Regions from separate parts of the Novosphingobium sp. LASN5T genome, predicted to be linked through region 4. Evidence: riboswitches for the same ligand, from Rfam matches in the RefSeq annotation. Region 4 holds a riboswitch; each other region holds the start of a gene.
What was found. A riboswitch is a leader RNA that binds a small molecule or an ion and turns the genes downstream of it on or off. The one in region 4 is predicted to bind cobalamin.
Positions count from the first base shown of each region.

Region 1: another riboswitch for cobalamin. It lies ahead of cobW (cobalamin biosynthesis protein CobW); the one in region 4 lies ahead of EH199_RS05925 (TonB-dependent siderophore receptor).
Region 2: another riboswitch for cobalamin. It lies ahead of EH199_RS17775 (TonB-dependent receptor domain-containing protein); the one in region 4 lies ahead of EH199_RS05925 (TonB-dependent siderophore receptor).
Region 3: another riboswitch for cobalamin. It lies ahead of EH199_RS09220 (TonB-dependent siderophore receptor); the one in region 4 lies ahead of EH199_RS05925 (TonB-dependent siderophore receptor).

Region 1 covers NZ_RQSI01000032.1:23,668-28,616, forward strand. The annotation lists gene cobN (cobaltochelatase subunit CobN) at 1-2,298, opposite strand, end outside; gene cobW (cobalamin biosynthesis protein CobW) at 2,309-3,346, opposite strand; cobalamin riboswitch at 3,528-3,756, opposite strand; gene EH199_RS17765 (hypothetical protein) at 3,786-4,325, opposite strand; gene EH199_RS17770 (HoxN/HupN/NixA family nickel/cobalt transporter) at 4,297-4,949, opposite strand, start outside.
Region 2 covers NZ_RQSI01000032.1:29,714-34,662, forward strand. The annotation lists gene EH199_RS17775 (TonB-dependent receptor domain-containing protein) at 1-1,454, opposite strand, end outside; cobalamin riboswitch at 1,588-1,824, opposite strand; gene EH199_RS17780 (TetR/AcrR family transcriptional regulator) at 2,336-2,944, opposite strand; gene EH199_RS17785 (SDR family oxidoreductase) at 2,968-3,756, opposite strand; gene EH199_RS17790 (tautomerase family protein) at 3,769-4,197, opposite strand; gene EH199_RS17795 (alpha/beta fold hydrolase) at 4,423-4,949, shown strand, end outside.
Region 3 covers NZ_RQSI01000011.1:6,763-11,711, forward strand. The annotation lists gene EH199_RS09205 (DsbA family oxidoreductase) at 1-533, shown strand, start outside; gene EH199_RS09210 (hypothetical protein) at 620-1,204, opposite strand; gene EH199_RS09215 (cell wall hydrolase) at 1,340-2,710, opposite strand; cobalamin riboswitch at 2,862-3,062, shown strand; gene EH199_RS09220 (TonB-dependent siderophore receptor) at 3,168-4,949, shown strand, end outside.
Region 4 covers NZ_RQSI01000005.1:142,087-147,035, forward strand. The annotation lists gene cobT (nicotinate-nucleotide--dimethylbenzimidazole phosphoribosyltransferase) at 1-9, opposite strand, end outside; gene EH199_RS05920 (DUF1636 domain-containing protein) at 20-427, opposite strand; gene EH199_RS05925 (TonB-dependent siderophore receptor) at 427-2,379, opposite strand; cobalamin riboswitch at 2,587-2,778, opposite strand; cobalamin riboswitch at 2,837-3,038, shown strand; gene EH199_RS05930 (hypothetical protein) at 3,283-3,855, shown strand; gene cobO (cob(I)yrinic acid a,c-diamide adenosyltransferase) at 3,852-4,454, shown strand; gene EH199_RS05940 (cobyrinate a,c-diamide synthase) at 4,451-4,949, shown strand, end outside.

The DNA.
Region 1 (4,949 bases), on a different contig from region 4:
CCACAGATCGAGCACCAGCCCGCGCGGATAATCGCCGTGATCCTGCAGATGCCGCCGGATCAGCTCCTCTGCCAGTGTCACCCCTTGGGCATGGGCCGCGCGTGAAGGCACGGCGCGCGGGTCTATCGCATAAAGGTTTCGCCCGGTTGGCAGCACATCGCTGCGCCCGCGAAAGGGGGAGCCGGAGGGACCGGGCGGAACGCGGCGTCCGTCGAGTGCCGCCAGCAATCCGGCCCGCTCGGCTGCGCCCTGATCTCCCCGCCCGAACACATGCAGCCCGCCACCGAACTGGCTGTCCTTTACATCGCAAACGAAGCGGTCGATCCGGGTGATCGCCTCGACCAGCGTGGCCGCGTCATCAAGGCCCAGTTCCGCCTCAAGTCCCAGCACGCGCGCTTCGTCGCGGATGTTCACTTGCAGACGGTCGCGGCGGGCCGGGTCCAGCCCGCCAGCGTTGGAGAATTCATCCAGCAGCGCCTCGATCCGGGCCAGCCCCGCACCGCTTTGCGTTTGCACCAGTGGCGGGGGAACGTGCCCGATCGTAACCGCGCTGATCCGGCGCTTGGCCTGCGCCGCTTCGCCGGGATCGTTGACGATGAACGGATAGATCACCGGCATCGCGCCGGTCAGCGCCTCGGGCCAGCAAGCATCGGACAGCGCGACTGATTTGCCCGGCAGCCATTCCAGTGTGCCATGTGCGCCGACATGCACCAGCGCGTCCACGCTTCGCTGGCGCAGCCACAGGTAGAACGCCACATAGCCATGGCGCGGGCAGCGGGACAGGTCGTGATAGTCGCCGTCGCGATGGGCGCGCTCGCCGCGTTCGGGCTGCAAGGCTACCAGCGCGTTGCCGATGGGCAGCGCGGCAAAACGGAACGCGCCATCGGCGGCGGCAGCATCGGCTTCCGGCTCGCCCCATGCGGCGAAAAGTTCAGCGCGCAGGGTATCGGGCAGTGCTGCCAACGCCTTGCGGTACTCTGCCAGCGGCCAGTGCTGATGTGTGCATTCAAGGAGCGCTGCCAGTCCGGCCTGCGCGTCAGTGGCATATCCCGCCTCGGCCAGATCGGCCAGGATCGCCTCGGCAGAAGCCAGCGCATCCAGCCCCACGGCGTGGGCGATCTGGTATGCCTTGCCGGGATAAGTCGACAGGACCAGCGCAACCCGCCGCTCGGCAACCGGCGTTTGGGCAAGTGCGATCCAGCCCGCTACCCGCGCGGTGATCGCTTCGATCCGGCCGGCATCGGCGCGATGGATGGTACGGGCAAAGCCAAGCGCGGGATCGCGCGTCCCCGCCTCCTTGAAGCTGGCGATGCCTGCAAACACCCGCCCGTCAATTTCGGGCAGCACCACATGCATGGCAATGTCTGCGGGGGAAAGCCCGCGCGACGCCGCCGCCCATCCCGCGCGCCCGGACGTGGCCAGCGCCAGCTGAAACACGGGAACGCCCGCGCCATCAAGCGGGGTGGCGCCGTCCTCGCCCCGCGCGGAAAAAGCGGTAGCGTTGATGATCGCTACCGGGCCAAGTCCGCGCACCCAGCGGTCCACCTGTTCGCGCACCTGCGGGGCTTTCAGCGAGGGGACGAAGATCGACAATGCATCGAAACCGCGCTGCTCGAACGCGGTATGCAGGGCGGCAAACGGGTCCAGATCGTGGGCGGTCAGGTAAGAACGATAGAACACGATCAGGACCAGCGGCCTTGCCGGATCGCGCACAAAGGCTTCAGGATCGACCACGCCAAAGCCGGGATGCCAGCCTCCCGCCATCGGCAGCGGATCGCATGTCCGGGCGGGGGCATCAATCAGCCCCGCCAGCTGCGACAGCGCGGCAAGCGCCGCCTGCGCCGCCCCTGCACCGCCAGCATCGCACCACTGCGCAAGTTCGCGCAATGCAGGCACCGGCACGGTCGAAACCGCATCCAGCCGCGCGTCCTCCCAGCCGTCGCCGGGCAGCACGGCCAGGGCGATGCCGCGCGACCGGGCCAGCGCCTCGACCTGTTGCAGCCCGTAGCTCCAATAGGGCGTGCCGCCGATCAGCCGGATCAGGATCGCCTTTGCACCCGAAAGTGTCCGCTCGACATACGTGTCGACCGACAGCGGATGCATCAGCGCCGCCAGATTGGCGAGCCGCAGCGAAGGGAACGCCACATCGCCCGCGCGGGCCTGATGCCATGCCGCCGCGAATGCGCCCAGGTCGCTGTCCGAAAAGGACAGGACCACCAGATCCGCAGGCTCTTGCCCCAGATCCTGCGGGACGGCGGTTTCCTCCATCCCGTGCGTTTCGCGGAAAATGACGTGCATGGCCCGCGCCTTACGCCAGCAGCACCGCGCGAATGGCGTCTGCATCGACATGATCGTGCTCGGCAATGGCGACCAGCGTGGTGCGGCGCGGCTCGTCAGGCCGCCACGGGCGGTCGTACTGGTGGCGCACCCGCGCGCCTACCGCCTGCACCAGCAGCCGCATCGGCTTGCCCGCAACGGCGGCATAGCCCTTCACGCGCAGGATATGGTGATCGCGCGCCAGCGTTTCGATCCGCGCCACAAGCACTGCCGGATCGGCGATCTCGCCCCATGCGATGACGGTGCTGTCAAAGTCGTCGTGCTCGTGGTCGTCATCTCCATCATGGTGCGATGGGCGCGCGGCGATGTCGTCCTCGGCAGCGGCATCAAGGCCCAGAATCACGCGCGGATCGACCACGCCTTCGGTCAGTTCGATCACCGGAACCGGGCGACTAAGCTCCGCCGCGATGATCGCGCGCGCTGCGGCGACACCTTCCGGACCTGCCAGATCAACCTTGGTCAGCAGAATCATGTCGGCGCAGGCAAGCTGGTCCTCGAACACTTCCGAAAGCGGCGTCTCATGATCGATGCTGGGATCGGCGGCGCGCTGGGCGTCAAGCGCGGCCACATCGGGCGCGAACCGGCCTGCCGCCACCGCTTCGGCATCGGCCAGCGCCAGCACACCGTCCACGGTGATCCGGCTACGAATCGCGGGCCAGTCAAACGCCTTGAGCAGCGGCTTGGGCAAGGCCAGACCCGATGTCTCGATCAGGATGTGATCCGGGCGCGGATCAAGCGCCAGCAGCTTTTCCACCGTGGGGATGAAGTCATCCGCCACGGTGCAGCAGATGCAGCCATTGGCCAGTTCTACGATGTTTTCCGCCGGGCAATCCGGAATGGCGCAAGATTCCAGAATCTGGCCATCCACGCCCAGCGAGCCGAATTCGTTGACCACCACCGCCAGCCTGCGCCCGCCCGCATTGCGGATCAAATGGCTGATGAGCGTGGTTTTCCCCGCGCCCAGAAAGCCCGTAATGATGGTGACAGGCACCTTTGACAGGTCGGCCACAAGCAATTCCTCCGCGCGCCAGAGCGACAAACGGCGGGGCTTGCCGGACAAGTCCGGTCGGCGCATCGCAACGGGCAGGCGCGATGAAGCACCCGTTACCACGCGGCCGTGCAGCCCCAGCCGCACAGCTTCGTCGCTCAGACGGAGAGTTACCGTGCCGTGACCATCCCCTGGATCAGGCAAGAGCGACCGGTGCGCCGGCAGGTCTCCTGGCTCGCGGGTCACAGCTTGATGCACGCCTTCCCAGACTTTGCGCCAAAGCGCTGTCCAGTGGCAGCTCCTGTGTTCAGGAGCATGTGCATCGCGCTATCCGCTTACAGTTGCAGGGACAGCCACGGATTTGGGAGCAAGCTCCCGCACCGCATTCCCGATTAAGCCCCTTGCGGGGCACCGGCGCGATCATTGAAGGGCGGGTTGCCCCGGTCCTTCGCCGCGCGCTCTAGACGAAAATGCCAGCCAAGCCAATTGAAGTTGTTGCTTCATCCTCTTTACGCCATCGCCTTATCTCGGATGGGTTGGCTGCCAGGCGCTCGATCGCATCGCAGGGATAAGTCCAGAGCGTTATTTCGGTTACGCCTTTTCTGATCCTGGAAGCCCCCGATAGGGCCAAGCGGCCGTCCTTGGCCCACCGTGTTCGCTCGCGGGACGTGATGCAGAGAATATCCTCGACCTGCCGTTGACTGACAGGCTTGCACGCTATCCGGAAAAGCCGTTTCCGTATGGCATCGACGAGATCTTCCGCAGCCTGCCTTGAATTCGGATCAAAGACACAACTTTTTCTGGATTTAACGAATGTTCCGTTGGAACGAGCCATCAGCATCCGGATCGCCGCGTCGCGCTCGCCGTGATGTACGCGAAGCCCGAGCGGCATTCGGACATCAAGATCGATTGAGACGGTGCAGGACTGGTCATCGTGGCTGAGTATGACGCAACGATCCACGCAGTGACGGTCAGGCAACGACCGAAACCTCGATTTCATCGAACCGCTTCCAGCGATAGATCGCGTAACTCGCCAGCCAGCAGAACACGAAAAGACCGATGATGGCGAAGCCCAGACCATTGAAATTTTCGCCCAGTTCAGCGGCGACCCGCCATGGCCTACCCGTAAGGGCCAGCTTGTCGCCAATCAGGGCCAGCGTTTCGATTCCACCAATGACAATCGCCACGATGGCCGAGATCAGGGTAATGGTGATGTTGTAGTAGAGCTTGCGGATCGGCTTCACGAAGGCCCATTCATAAGCGCCCAGCATCACCACGCCGTCCGCCGTATCGATGAGGGCCATACCGACCGCGAACAGGGCGGGCAGGACCAGGATTGTCCCGATCGACAGGCCATCGGCGGCCTGGCTGGCCGACATGCCCAGAATGGCAACTTCGGTTGCTGTATCGAACCCAAGCCCGAACAGAAACCCCAGCGGGGCCATATGCCAGCTTTTGTTCACGAGGCGGAACATCGGCCTGAACAGTCTGGAAAGCAGACCGCGCCCACCCAATAGCAGATCAAGATCGTCCTCGGCATAGCTGCCGCCTGCACGAACATGGGCAAAAGTCCGCCAGACAGAGCGCAGGATGACCAGGTTCATGCCGGCGATCGTGAACAGGA
Region 2 (4,949 bases), on a different contig from region 4:
GCACCCCGAACATCATTGGAATGGAATCCACGGCCCCAGTTGGCGTAGAGTTCAAGATGCGGCGTAACCTGATAGGCGATTGACGCCTTGGGAGAGAGAATCGACGCTGAGCCACTGCCTTCGCCCAGCGACGCCGCAACAGAATCTCGTGCACGCACGGAATAGTGATAATAGTCCCCGCGAAGACCACCTGTCACACGCAGTCCCGCCAAGGGTTTCCAAGCGACTTCGCCGTAGAGCGCGGAAGACAATTCCCCGACCCGGTAGTGCCCGAGTGACGCAAGAAATGCGCGGGCAGCCGTTCGATCGACACCAACATTCCCGACGGCGTCGTATCTGTTTTCGGTGCCAAGGCTCACAGCCAGACTGTCAGCGATTTCCCAATGTTTTTGTGCGGACAGCCCGAGGACCCAACGCCGGTCGAACTGCTTGATCTGCGCGCTTGTGCTATCCGGATCGGTGTAAGTGGGGTTCGAGAACATCGACCAGTCATAAAACTGGGCATAGACATTGGCGCGCCATGTCGGTTGCTTGACCGCGATGTTAGCCACCAGGCGCGTCGTCTCACCCCGCGCGGAAGGATCTGGAGAGCAGAACACATCCGCACACAACGCCGTGCCGATAATGCGCTCGGGGATTTGCTCGGTTGGGTGCCATGTCGCCCGGTAGGCATGGAGAGATGCCTCCAATGTGCCCGCACCGGTCGGCATCCTATATTTCGCGAACCCCGAGTAGTGGCGCAGACGTTCAGGTTCCTGCCACGGTCCGTCATAGGTCTTGGCCTGGGCGACAAGCGTGAGGTCTCCAGCACCCAGGTCGTGCAATGTTCCGCCCGCAGCGACGCTGCGCCAACCATATGATCCAGCCTCGGCCGATGCCCATGGCCGGTCATAACCCTTGATGGTCGTCATATAGGCTGCTCCCGCCAGAGCGAAATCACCGCCATCGGCGCGGTAGGGCCCTTTACGAAAATCCTCCCGGCCCACGATCTCCGGAATGAGCCCGTTGAGGTCGAGATAGCCATGACCATGTCCGTGGGTACGAAAGTTCATCTGCACATCATCGATATAAGTACTGAAGTCAGACCCATGGTCGAGGTTGAAACCGCGCAGGAAATACTGGTTGGCTTTGCCGCTCCCCGAATGCTGGGCTGCAACCAGCCCCGGCACCGCTTCCAGCAGTTCGGCCACGCGGAGAAGAGGCCGCACGAGGAGATCGGCCCCTCCGACGCTTCCTTCGCTCGCTGATTTGGCAGTGCCGATCATGGCCTCACCGCGACCGAAAACCACAATGTCGTTGCCTGCCACGACTGCATCCGCGCTTGTTTGCGATCCCTTTTCAGAGGTTTCGGCAAAGGCCGGTGTTCCGATACAGATCAGCGGAAGTGCGCTGCTGGTAGTAATGGTCTTGATCACGAAATAGTCCCCCGGCGTCTTGCGACGTGGCCGGGGCATACCCGCGCGAACGGGCGACACGCGCGGCGACCGGACGCCATGGGTGGCCGACGCACGTCTCCGATGCGACCCCAGCCGCTCGTTCGTCGCTCAGACGGAGTTCACCGTGCCGCAGCCATCCTCTGGACCAAGGCAAGAGCGACCAGACGCCGGCAGGTCTCCTGGCTCACGGGTCACAGCTTGATGCACGCCTTCCCAGACCTCGCATGATTTAGCGTCCGGCCCAGTGGCTGCCCCTTCAAATGAGGAGCGATGTACATCGCGCTATCCGCTTACAGTTGCAGAGACAGCCACGGATTTGGAAGCAAGCTTCCGCACCGCATTCCCGATTAAGCCCCTTGCGGGGGGCACCGGCGCGATCAATGAAAGCCGGAATGATCCGGTTCTCGATCCCTCGTCTAACTGAAGTGATCGGAAAAGCCAATAACGCTTGGAGTAGGGATTGAATCAACGATTACTGCATCCCGCGCCACCATTGCCATTGGCACGGCCAGAGCGCACCAACCGCGCGCACTCGATTTGAATGGCGGGTTTTCACTGAACCTATCGTTGGCCATCGGACTCCTGTACGACCGGAAGTGGTCGCTAGCCGTCTATGCGCCGTGATGGAAAGTGCCGCCCCGATAGCGGCCGTTCGCGGCACTCAAGACCCTCCCTGATACCTAGCCTCTGTTCACCTGGTATACCGTCCCATGCTTTCAAGGTCATCGACGCGCGCGCCTTGCTGACCCCGGTGGAGTTGGCCGCACGCAGCGTGGAAATGTCAGATCCGCACGGAATTGAGTCAGCCCCCCTTTTGCACGCCGGTCCACAATCGAGGATACCGCGCCCCGTCCTTGATCGGGCCAGGGCATTGCCCGAACGATGGTGCAGCAGGCGCGTCAGGCAGGCGGGGAACGCCAGGGCGCCGAAGCGATGCGCAGGGCGGCCTCGCAGCCCGCCTTGGCCAGCCGGGCGGCAATCTCCGGGTCGGTCTCGATGCGCATGAGTTGCAAGGTGCCGAGCATGGCCCCGAAAACAACGCTGGCCCGCTCGCTACGCTCGTCGGCATCGCCACCCGCGGGCAGGTTCTCCGCGATCAGGCGCACCAACCCGAGGTTCCGGGGGGTTAGGCGGTGGCGCGTCGCCTCGCTTTCCCGGGCGATTTCGGGGCCAAGCGCGGAGATGGCGCAGCCCAGCCCCATATGGTCACGATGGATCGGGCGCAGATACCTCCGCACGATCGTCTCGAGCTTCTTGTCATCCGGGCAATCGGCAACGGCTTTCTCGAAGTAGGCATGCGTCGACGCGCTGGCATATTCCAGCGTCTCGGCAACCAGATCCGCCCGCGATCCGAAATGGGAGTAGAAACCGCCATGGGTGAGGCCGGCGTCGGCCATCAGCGGGCGTACACCCACCGCCGCGATCCCTTCGCGGCGGAATCGCTCGGCGGCGTGTTTGAGGATCGCCTCGCGCGTCGCGCGCTTATGGTCCTCGCTGTATTTTGCCACGTTTACGCCACCTTCCTGAAATTCTAGCCGCCCTTATAGCGTTCGGCGACTTGCCCGCTGAGCACTTCCTTGAAGAACGCCTGGCGCGAGGTTTCGATTGCGTCCCAGATCGCGGGCGAGCCAAGGCTGGGGATGGTCACTTTCTCGCCCTGTTCCAGCCCGCTGAGCGCGGCATCGACAAGCTCTTCGGCGGAAAGGTAGGCGGTGTCGGGGAAGACGGAATCGCTGAGACCCTGCGACGTGAAAAACTCGGTGCGGATCGGCCCCGGCAGGATGGCCTGGATGCGGATGTCGCTATTGGCGTATTCCATTTGCAGGGACCGCGTGAAGTTCAGCACGAAGGCTTTCGAGCCGCTGTAGGACGCCCCTCCTGCGGAAGGGCCAAAGGCGATGACCGAGGCGATGTTCACGAGCGTGCCGGTACCCGCCTTGCGGAACCCCGCAAGCGCGGCGATGGACAGGCGGGTGAGCGCGATGACGTTGAGGCGGATCAGCGCTTCCTGCGCGTCGGCTCCGGTGGTGGCCGTGGGGCCAAGGCCGCCCGCGCCGGCGTTGTTCACCAGCATGGCCACGGGCTCCTCTTCGAGGCGGCGTTCGAGCCGGGCGAGATCGGCCGGATCGGCGAGATCCCCTATCCAGCGTTGGACGCTGATGCCGAATTCGGCTTCCAGCCTTGCGCCAAGGTCGGCGAGGCGATCGGCGCGGCGCGCCACCAGCAGCAGGTCATAGCCCTGCGCGGCAAGCCGCTGGGCGTAAACGGCGCCGATGCCCGATGAGGCTCCGGTGATGACGGCGGTCTTCCTGTCGGACATGGGCGTGCTCCGTCAGTCGTGCGTGCGCGGGGAAGGGCGGTTTTCGGCGCGCCACCTTTTTTCGTCTTCGGTATCGGCGCGCGGCGGAAAATAGCCGTTGATGGACCAGTAGTCGAACGGCGTCTCGTCGATGTGGAACTCCCAGTCGAAGCCCCGGTCCTCGACATAGGGTTTGAGCAGCGTGTTGACGCGATCGATGAAACGGCGGCTGATCTCGATGCTGGGGAAAGAGCGCGCGATGTGTTCCATGACGATCCGCACGAACCGGTCGGCGGGCTTGCCGGCCACGTAGAAATTGCGGGCGTCAATCGGCTGGAACACGATCCCCACGTAAAAGCGCGGCATGACAGTGCCGTAAAGGTCGGTGATCTTCTCCGCAAGCTCGGCCTTGTCGCTGTCCGAATAGGCATCGGCGGGATGATAGATTGTCCAGAGCGGCATGGGTCTCTCCTGTCAGGCACCATTGGATTACACTTGTCATGATAAGGTTGCCGGATTACATGTCAATTGTAATGTTAAATGGAGCGGTCGATGGAAGCGCTGAATGAAACGGGTCGGAAAGTGTCTGGAGCCGTCGGGCGCCGAGCGGTGCTAGGCCTGGGTGGTGCTGCGATCGTGGCCGCCGGCGCCGTGTTACCATCGGCCGCCCTCGCGCGATCCGCGGGCATGCGCCACGGGGATGCGCCGACACGTTTCGTCGAGGCCAATAGCGTGCGCTATGCCTATCGCCGCTTTGGTGCCGCGCAGGGTGTGCCGCTGGTCTTTCTGCAGCATTTTACCGGTGGGCTCGACCATTGGGATCCGGCGGTGACCGACGGATTGGGGCGCGGCCGCCCGGTAATCCTGTTCGACAACGCCGGTGTGGGCCTTTCGGGCGGCGCCGTCCCGCCGACCATCGAAGCCATGGCCGGCCACGTGGCGGCCTTTGCCGACGCGCTCGGTCTCCAGCGTTTCGATCTTCTCGGCTTCTCGATGGGCGGGATGGTCGCCCAGGCCTATGCCAAGCAACACAGCGATCGCCTGCGCCGGCTCATTCTCGTTGGCACGGGACCGCGCGGCGGCGACCCGACGCCCTACCAGGCCGACGTTGCAAAACATGCGCGCGGCAACGGCAACCTCGACGATTTCCTGTTTCTGTTTTTCGGACGGTCGGAGGCGGCGGTCGCTGCGGGCAAGGCATTCTGGGATCGCCG
Region 3 (4,949 bases), on a different contig from region 4:
AAGGCGAGGAACAGAGCGCGCACATCATGCGCAAGTACGGGCGCAGCAAGGAGCAGGCGGCGGAAGGCCGCTCGCAATTGCTGGCCATTGCCGAACGCGCGGGCGCCAGCCTGTCCTGGTCGGGCGAGGGCACGCCGCCGCCCGCGATGATGTGGAACACCCGCGCCGCGCACACGCTGCTGGTCCATGCCTTGCGCGATTACGATGCGGAAACCGAAGTGCGGCTGAAGCTGGCGCTGTTCGCGGCGCATTTCCAGCACCGCCGCAACGTTTCGGACCATGCCGTCCTGCTCGATGTGGCGGAAAGCGCGGGGCTGGACCGCGCCCGCGCGCAAGCCGCGCTCGACGATCCGGAACTGGCCGCGATCGTCGTGGCGGGCGAGCAGCAGGCGTGGGACTGGAATATCTCCGGCGTGCCGGCGATGGTCGTCAACGGCAAATACCTGATCCCCGGCGCGCAGGAACCGGACGTCTATGCCAACGCCCTGCGCCGCGTGATCGCCCGCGAGGCGGCGGTGGTGGCGGGAGCCTAGGGTCTGTCGCAAAGGCCTGAATGAAATTCCGCCATCAGGTAGCCGCGAAAATCGGCTGATCGGTGGGAAGGGCGGGGAAGCGGACGTTAGACACGCGCCGCCAATTGCCACTTTCGCCAAACGTTTCTGATCCACATGCCGAAGCAAAAAGCGAAGTAGCAAACCCATCCGATGCTGCCCCAAAGGGACGCGGTCGCAATTGAGCGCGTAACCCACGCAAGCAGCACTAAAAATGCTCCTCCTGCCGCGAGGCGCCACCACGGGACTGTTGCTAAACGGGCATCAATCAGCTGCAGCCAATTACGCCGAGGTTGGACAGGAGGGCGGGCGCTTATTGATGCGGTTGCAATGCTTAGGATGCGCCGGTCCACAAAGATAATTCCAGCGAACAAAATTACGGCACAGAGATATCCAATGAAAGTCCCTGCCTCATCGGGAACACTGGAAATCACGGCTAATCCAGCCGCTGCAAATATCAAAATAAAGAACAATACCCATAGGATGGCGTGGTACTTCCAGTAGGTCGACTTGAAGGTTCGTAGAATCTGCTCTCTTTCCTCCGCCGTGACGGGCACCGCCTGTGCAGTAGGTCTACGGCGGTATAAGAATCCCCCATCACACGGCTCGAACGAACGCGAGAGCCGCCTGCGCGACAAAAAATACGAGAACATGAGCCGCCTCCAACAACACGATGTTGCCGCGCTCTGCTCCGGTCCGCAACCGCATCGAGTCCGAAATGACGCGGTTTAGGCGGAATACCGGAATCTTCGTCCCCCACCATCCGTCGCGGACCCCCTCCACGCTGCCTACCCCTGCGGCTGCGCGATCCACTTGCCGCTGTTCTGGTATTCGGGCCGGATCGCGTTGGAGCCGGGCAGGTTCGTTCCCGGCGGATTGGAGCCGGCGGGGTGTGAACCGGCGGGGGGCGATCCCGGCAGCCGGTTGCCCGCGCGGAACACCGTATCGCCGCCGCGCTGCTCGATCGCCGGGGCATAGACGGGCGCGGTGGCGTGGGGCAGCGGCACTTGCCCGAACGCGGCGGACGTCGCGGCCGGCACCGGCGCGGCCTGCTGCTGAAGCGCGGCGAGGCGGCCGTCCTCGTAGGCGCGGGCGAGCGCGACCGGGTCGGCGATGTCGGTGGGCGCGGGCGTCCAGGTGCGCGGATGCGGCGCGGCGATCGGCTCGCCTCCGGCATAGACCGCGTTGAACGCCGCCGGGCGTCCCGCGCCGCCGCTCCAGCGGTAGAAGCGATGCGCGCCGATCGTGCCGATGAAGGCCAGGCTGTCGGCCCAGTAGGGGTGGATCGCGCTGGTGTGGTAATGCGTGGCAAGGCCCACCGGGGCATAGACGTAGCCCGCCAGCGCATCGCGGGCGACGCGCCGCGCGCGCTCCCAGAACGCCACCATCGGCCGGCGCGCCAGCGATCCGTCGCAGGCGAAGCTGAACTGGCAGCCGGGCCGCTCCGATCCCTGATAGACCACGCCGCACACGGTATTGGGGAAGGCGGGATGCGCCACGCGGTTCAGCACCACTTGCGCCACCGCGCGCTGGCCGCTGTCGGGTTCCGAAGCGGCTTCGTAATAGATCGCCGCCGTCAGGCATTGCAGCGCGCGCCACTGGTCCTCGCCGCTGCCGCGCGCGAAGATCGGCCGCGCGGCGGGGCCGGCGGGTTCGACGGCGGACGCGACCTCCTCGTCATCGCGGTGCGCGGCCCAGGCCTGTTCGGCGGCGTTGGGCGCGATCAGCCCGGTATCGTCGGGCGAGACATAGTAGAAGGCCGATCCGGGAAAGCTTTTGCCCGCCTGCTCGAACGGTTGCAGCGCACCCGCTTCGGCCTGCGCAGAGGCGCGGTCGATCCCGCCGGGGCTGCCCCATCCCACCGGGCCGAGCACCATCGCGAAAAGGCCGATCGTGGCCACGCCGGCCAGCCGCTGGCGCAGCATCGACGGGGTCCGCAGCCGGCGTCGCACCGAGACCATGTCGCGCCGGCGGATGCGCGCGGCGAAATCGCGCGGGCGCGGCACAAGGGGGGCGGCATCGGCCATGTCCGCAAGGCCGTCGGCAGGGTTATCGTCGCGGTGGCGGCTGACATCGCCCGCGCGCACGTTCTCCTCCGCAGCCGGGGGCAAGGCCCCGGTCGGCAGGGTGAACGGACGGTAGGCGATCTCCAGCGGCATCGGGTCTTGGACGCGTTCCTTTGCTCTCCTGCGCTAGCGCGCGTGGGCAGACCCCGCACGCACGGCGTTCGCGCCGTCCCAAGGCGGCACAGACCCGCGTCATAGGGTGAATCGGTTAAGACTCTTGCCCGTGCCCCCGTTCGGGGCTACGCGCCGCAGCGACGCCACCGGTGCCCGCAACGGGCCCAGAGGGAATCCGCGAAGGACCAGCACGGTCCCTAACCGGAGCTGCCCCCGCAACTGTATCCGGCGAGCGCCCTGTCCACGATGCCACTGGCCGCACGGCCGGGAAGGCGGGCAGGGGGCGATGACCCGGAGAGCCAGGAGACCTGCCGGTGTGTGGTCGTTCCGCGGCCGGGCGGGGTGTACCGGGCGCACGCGTCGCGAGTTCCGCCCGTTGGCCCGGCGGTCCTCCCGCCATGAACGGCAGTTCGTTCATGGGCTGGGAGTCTGAAGAATGCCGGGCAAATATCTGTTTTTCCTTACCGCATCCCTGTTGGCCGCCGCGCCGGCGTTGGCGCAGGACGATATGGCGCAACCTGCCGCGCCGGCCGTCTCCGCCGATGCGCAGATCACCGTGCTCGCCACGGGCAGCAAGCTCCGGCTCGACCAGACCGGGCAGGCCGTCACCGTCATCACCGCCGAGCAGATCGCGCAGGTGCAGGGCGCGGACCTGACGCGCGTGCTGGAGCGCGTGCCCGGTCTCACCTTCTCGCGCAACGGCGGTCTCGGCACCTTTACCGGCGTGCGCCTGCGCGGCTCCGAAGCCGAACAGGTGCTGGTGCTGATCGATGGCGTGCGCGTGGAGGATGTGTCCTCGCCCTCGGGCGGCTATGATTTCGGCAACCTGTTGACCGGCGGAATCGACCGCATCGACGTGCTGCGCGGCTCGAACTCCGTGGTCTGGGGCAGCGCCGCGATCGGCGGCGTCATCGCGGTGACGACCAAGGAAGTGAACGGCGCGGAAGCCAGCGTCGAATATGGCGCGAAGGAAACGGTCTCCGCCGATGCCGTGGCTGGCGTGGCCAACGATCGCTATGCCTTCTCGCTCAACGGCGGCTACGCGCGCACCGATGGCGTTTCCGCCGCCGCGGTCGGCACCGAGCCGGACGGCTACCGCCAGTGGCGCATCGGCGGGCGCGGGCGCGTGAACCTCACCCCCGATCTCTCGCTCAACGCCGTCGCGCGCTATGCCGACAGTCGGCTCGACATCGACGGTTATCCGCCGCCGACTTACACCGTGTTCGGCGACACGCCAGAATACCAGAAGACCCGCCAGTTCTCCGGCCGCGCCGGGTTCCACTATGCCGGCAGCGCGCTTACGCTCGACGGCGGCTACGCGCTCGCCGATACGCGCCGGAACTATTACGACCCCACCTACGGCGCCGATCCGCAGTACGGCTACAAGGGCCGCAGTCAGCGCGTCGACCTGACCGGCCGCATCGCGCTGCCCGCGCATTTCGCGCTCGATTTCGGCGGGGACAGCGAATGGACGCGCTTCTCTTCCACGTTCGATGCCCAGCGCAGCGCGCGCCTGTCCAGCGGCCACGCGCTGCTCGGCTGGTACACCGACCGGGCCAGCCTTGCCGCCGGCGTGCGCGTGGACGATCACAGCCGCTTCGGCACGCAGGCGACGTTCGGCGCCAACGGCAGCGTCCGCGTGGCGCAGGGGCTGCGCCTGCGCGCCAGCTATGGCGAAGGGTTCAAGGCGCCCACGCTCTACCAGCTCTATTCGGATTACGGGAATCAGGGGCTCAGCCCCGAACGCAGCCGCAGCTATGACGCCGGGGTCGAATACACCACGGCCGATGGCGTGTTCCATGCCTCGGCCACCTGGTTCCGGCGCGATACGCGCAACCTCATCGCCTATGTCTCGTGCTTCTCGGTCACCAGCCCGTTGTGCGCGGACGGGCGCTTCGGCTTCTACGACAACGTCGGCAAGACCCGTGCCGAAGGTGTGGAACTGGAACTGCGCGCCGATGTCAGCCCCACGTTCCGCGCGCAGGCGGTTTATACCTATGACCGCGCCCGCAACCTGACCGTGGCGGACGCGAACTACGGCAAGGCGCTCGCCCGCCGCCCGCGCAACGCGCTGACGCTTTCGGCCGACTGGACCTCGCCGCTCGCTGGCCTGACTTTCGGCGCGGACGTCCGCCTTGTCAGCGACAGCTTCGACGATGCGGGCAACCGCACCCGGCTGGATGGCTACGAGCTGACCACGCTGCGCGCCAGCCTGCCG
Region 4 (4,949 bases):
GCGGATCATGGGCAGACAATCATGGGCAGACATGGCCTTCAGGCGGCGTGCGCGTGATGAAGTGCCCCTTCACGCCTTCCGGCCATTCGGCATAGGGCACCACGCCTTCCCTGCTTTCGGCGTGGCGCGCGGCATAGCTCAGGATCGCGCGGGCCGCCGCCTCGTCGGGCGTGAAGCCGCCCAGCACGTAGCCAATCCGGCCGGGCGCGCGGATATGGACCGTGCAATGGCGCTGGCAGGCGAACAGGCAGGCCATTTCCTGCACCGCCACGCCGGCAAGGGCCGGTTCCTGTGCCTGAACCTGCCGCAAGGCCTCGGCGAGCAGCGCGCCACCGCGCCGCCCGCCTTCGTCCTCGCGCCGGTCGGCGGACAGGCGGCAGGTGGAGCAGACCACCACTGCCGGCCCCGCTGCAACCGCGCGCAGCATCAGAACCGGCTCCGCAGGCCGATGTAGACCGTCCGGCCCAGGCTGCCGTAACCGCTGGCGGTCTCGTAGTGCCGGTCGGCCAGGTTTTCGATGCGGCCATGGACCGTCAGCCCACCAGCCACGCGCCACTGCACGCGCAGGTCGACCAGCCAGTAGTCGGGCAGGGTCGCGCGGCTGCCCGCGCGGTCGAACGTTGCGCCGGCGTAGCGCGCGGCCACGCTGGCCTTCACCCCTTGCGGCAGCTCGATCCCGCCTTCGATATCGGCGAGATGGCGCGGCACGCGGGCAAGCTGGCGGCCGAAGTCGGCGCCGCCGGGCGACCGGTCCTGCGCGGAGATCCAGCTGTAGTTGGCTTGCGCGAACAGCACGCCGATCCGCGCATCCCCGCTCAGTTCGATGCCCCGCGCGTGCGCCTTGCGGACATTGGCGTAATAGCCGAAGCGCGTCGTGGTGGTGCTGGGCACGTAGCAGGACGCGGGCAGCGCGCCGCTGGTGGGGCAATAGGCGAAGTCGATCAGGTTGTCGGTGTCGCGCTCGAACCATGCCGCGGAACCGTGCAGCACGCTGCCCAGCGTCTGCTCGAAGCCGGCCGACCAGCCCCTCGCCCTTTCGGGCCGGAGGTCCGCGTTGCCGTAGAGGCTGAACAGCTGGTAGAGCGACGGAGCCTTGAACCCGTCGTCATAGCTGGCGCGCAGCACCGTCCTGCCCGCGTTGGGTGTATAGACCCCGCCGGCGCTGAACACCGTGTTGCCACCGAAGCGCGACTGGTGATCGTAGCGCACGCCGCCGTTGAGCGTCAGCCCGGCAAGCGGCGTCGCGCGCAGCTCGCCATAGAGGCTGTCAGTCGAAGCGGTCTGGGGCACCAGTGTGTAGGGCGCGGTGTTGTTGCCCGGCGAGGCCGTGGTCATCCGCTGTTCCTCGCGCTCGGCGCCGAACACCGCCTGCACCGCGTCGGAAAGGCGCAGCGATCCCTGGTACTCGAAGCGGCGGACGCGGCCGTGGGCATCGAAGTTCAGCGGACGGATCGCGCGGGCGGGGTCGTAGTTCTCGCGGTCCGTCTCGGTCTGCATCGCCGCCAGCCGGTTGGTGAAACGGCCATTGAGCAGCGCCAGATTGAGCCCCGCATAGCCCGACCATTCCTTCGTCCGGCCATAGATGAGCGAATCGCCCGCCGTGCTGTCGAAATCGTTGCGCGCGTCGGCCCAGTAACCGCGCAGGTCCAGCGACAGGTTCGGCGTCAGCTTGACCGTGGCTGTGCCACTGGCGGAGGTGCGGCGGTATCCGTCGGGCTCGGTGCCGTTGCTGCGCGCCGAAATGCCGTCGGTGGAGAAGGTCGAGGCGGACAGCCGCCAGTCGACCAGCGTGCCCGTGCCGCCGACGCCGGCTTGCGCGTTCACCGTATCGTGCGTGCCCGCCTCGACCGCCAGGCCGCCTTCCAGCGGCTTTTCCGCCCGGCGCGTGGTCACGTTGATGACGCCGCCGATCGCGTCGCTGCCCCACAGGATCGATTGCGGACCGCGCAGGATCTCGATGCGTTCGATGTCATCGACCAGCAGGTTGGCGAAAGCATAGCCGCCGGACGTGGCGGAAGGATCGGACAGGCGCATCCCGTCGATCACCATCACCGACTGGCCAGCGTCCGCGCCACGGATGCGCAGCGACGTGGCGGCGCCGTAACCGCCGTTGCGCGACAGGCTGATGCCCGGCGTGCGGACCAGAAGATCGGTCACGGCCAGCGGCTGCGCCTGGCGGATGGCCGCCTCGTCCAGCACGGTGACGGTGGAGGAGACGCGATCCTGCGCGACCGGCGTGCGCAGCGCGGTGACGACGATGGAGGTGTCGGGAACGGCGTCAGGGGCCGGATCTTCGGGGTAAGGGGCAGCATGGGCGGCCACGGGAAGGCCCAGCGAAAGGGAAAGGGCAGAAACAACGGAACAACGGGTCAGGCGCATGGTGCGGTTCCCTGGATACGAACGGCGATGACCTGCCGCTCGGACCGCAAGGAAAACGCCCGCCGCGCGACGCCCCGGCGAGGTGGCCGGAGGGCACGAGACGACGCTTCCCGCACGGTCTTCCCGGCAGGCAGTGGCTGTCGTTGCGCGAGGGATCGTCCCGCCTTTGGCGCGGGAACCTCGAACGTCCGGTGCACCCTGCCCGAACGAAGAACGACCGCGTCAGGCAGGTCTCCTGGCTCACGGGTCAATGCCGGTCCGGCCGCCTTCTCAGGACGGTGAAGTCCCAATGGCGTGATGGCCGGTCGGCTCGCCGCTTACAGTTGCAGGGGCAGCCGGGGTTTCGCACCCCGTTCCCTTTTGATCCCCTTCCGGGGAACCTGTCGCAGAGCGGCGGATAGCTTCGCGCCGGCGCTGCCGCAAGCGCGAATGCTTGCGGCAGCGCACCGGTTCGCTTATCACCGGCGGCGTAACGGGTGCCCGAAAGGGCTTAATCGGGAAGTCCGGCCGGCGGAAATCCGCCGAATCCGGCACTGCTCCCGCAACTGTGACCGGTGAGCGCATCGCCATCATGCCATTGGGGTTCCGGCCCTGAGAAGGCGGCGACAGGCGCGATGATCCGGGAAGTCAGGAAACCGGCCCGCTATCGTCGTTCCTTCGCGCGGGCGGGATGCACCGGGCGGACGAGGGCTTCTCCCTTGGCGGACGACATAAGTGCGTTTGTTGCCGAAGGGGGCCTGTGATGAACTGCGTCTGACATCCACGACAACCGCAGCAGGCGTGCGCCCCGGCCCCGAGCTTTCGGTTCCGCGCCCGCCCGCGCATCGCAAAGGCCCCCGCGCCGCAGCCGATGGTCGCGTGCGCGGCCACAACGCGAAATCCAACCCGTTCAGGAGACCCCTCATGGTCCGTAATACCCGGTTCGAACTGTCCGTCTTCGGGCTTCTCGCCCTCGTCATGCTCATCACGCGCAGCCATTCGCTGAGCCAGGTCATCCACCTGCCCGATACCAGCCTGGCCAGCTTCTTCGTGCTCGGCTTCTTCGTCCGCCGCGCGGCCGCGTTCGGCGCGCTGTTCCTGCTGGGCTATGCCATCGACGTGGTGGTGATCGGCTGGTTCGGCCAGTCGGCCTTCTGCTTTACGCCCGCCTACGGGATGCTGGTGCCCGCCTATGGCGTGATGTGGCTGGCCGGACGGTACGCGCAGGCCCGGCTGGGCGAAAGCCTGGCCGCCCTGCCGATCATGGCCGTGCTGCTGATCTGCGCCACGTTCGCGTCCGAACTGCTTTCGAGCGGCGGTTTCTACTTCCTCGGCGGCCGCTTCGCCGATCCGACACTCGCGGGCTTCCTGCCCCGCATCGGGCGCTATTTCCCGTCGACGCTGTGGGCGACGCTCGGTTGGAGCGGCCTGGCCGCCGCCGCGTTCTCGCTGCTGTTCCTGATCCGGCCCGAGCTGCGCGAAAGCGAGCGCCGGTGAGCGGGTCCGAAGACAACGCGCACCGCGAGCGCACCCGCCGGCACAAGGCGGTGGTCGACGCCAAAATCGCCGCCGCCACGCGCGACAAGGGCCTGCTGCTGGTGCTGACGGGCAACGGCAAGGGAAAGTCCTCCAGCGCCTTCGGCATGGTCGCGCGCACGCTGGGATACGGTCGCAAGGCGGCCGTGTTCCAGTTCATCAAGGGGGCCGAGAACGTGGGCGAGCGCGCCTTCTTCTCGCGCCATCCCGACGTGATCTGGGAAAAGTGCGGCGAAGGCTTCACCTGGGAAACGCAGGACCGCCAGCGCGATATCGCCGCCGCGCGCGCCGGCTGGGAAAAGGCCAGGGCCGCGCTGGCCGATCCGGCGATCAGCCTCGTGGTGCTGGACGAGCTGACCTACCTCGTCACCTATCGCTATCTCGCGCTCGACGAGATCATTCCCGCGCTGGAAGCGCGACCGGCGATGCAGCACGTCGTCATCACCGGCCGCGCCGCCGACGAGGCGCTGATCGCCGCCGCCGACACCGTCAGCGCGATCCGCGACGTGAAGCACGCCTTCCGCGACGGCGTGCGCGCGCAGGAAGGGATCGACCGGTGAAGGCGGCGCGGTGCCCGGCCCTGCTGGTCAGCGCGCCGGCATCCGGGCAAGGCAAGACGCTGGTGACGGCGGCGCTGGCCCGCCGTCACCGCCAGGCCGGGCGCAAGGTTCGCGTATTCAAGTGCGGCCCGGACTTCCTCGATCCGATGATCCTCGAACGGGCGAGCGGCGCGCCGGTCTATCAGCTCGACCTGTTCATGGTGGGCGAGGCCGGATGCCGCCGCCTGCTAGCCGATGCCGCGCGCGAGGCCGATCTCATCCTCGTCGAAGGGGTGATGGGCCTGTTCGACGGCGATCCGTCCGCCGCCGATCTGGCCGCCCGCTTCGGCCTGCCGGTGCTGGCGGTGGTGGACGGCAGCGCCACGGCGCAGAGCTTCGGCGCGCTGGTCCATGGGCTTGCCTCCTACCGCGACGACGTGCGGGTGATCGCGGCGCTGGCCAACCGCGTTGCGGGAGAGCGTCACGCCGCCATGCTCGGCCAAAGCCTGCGCGGCG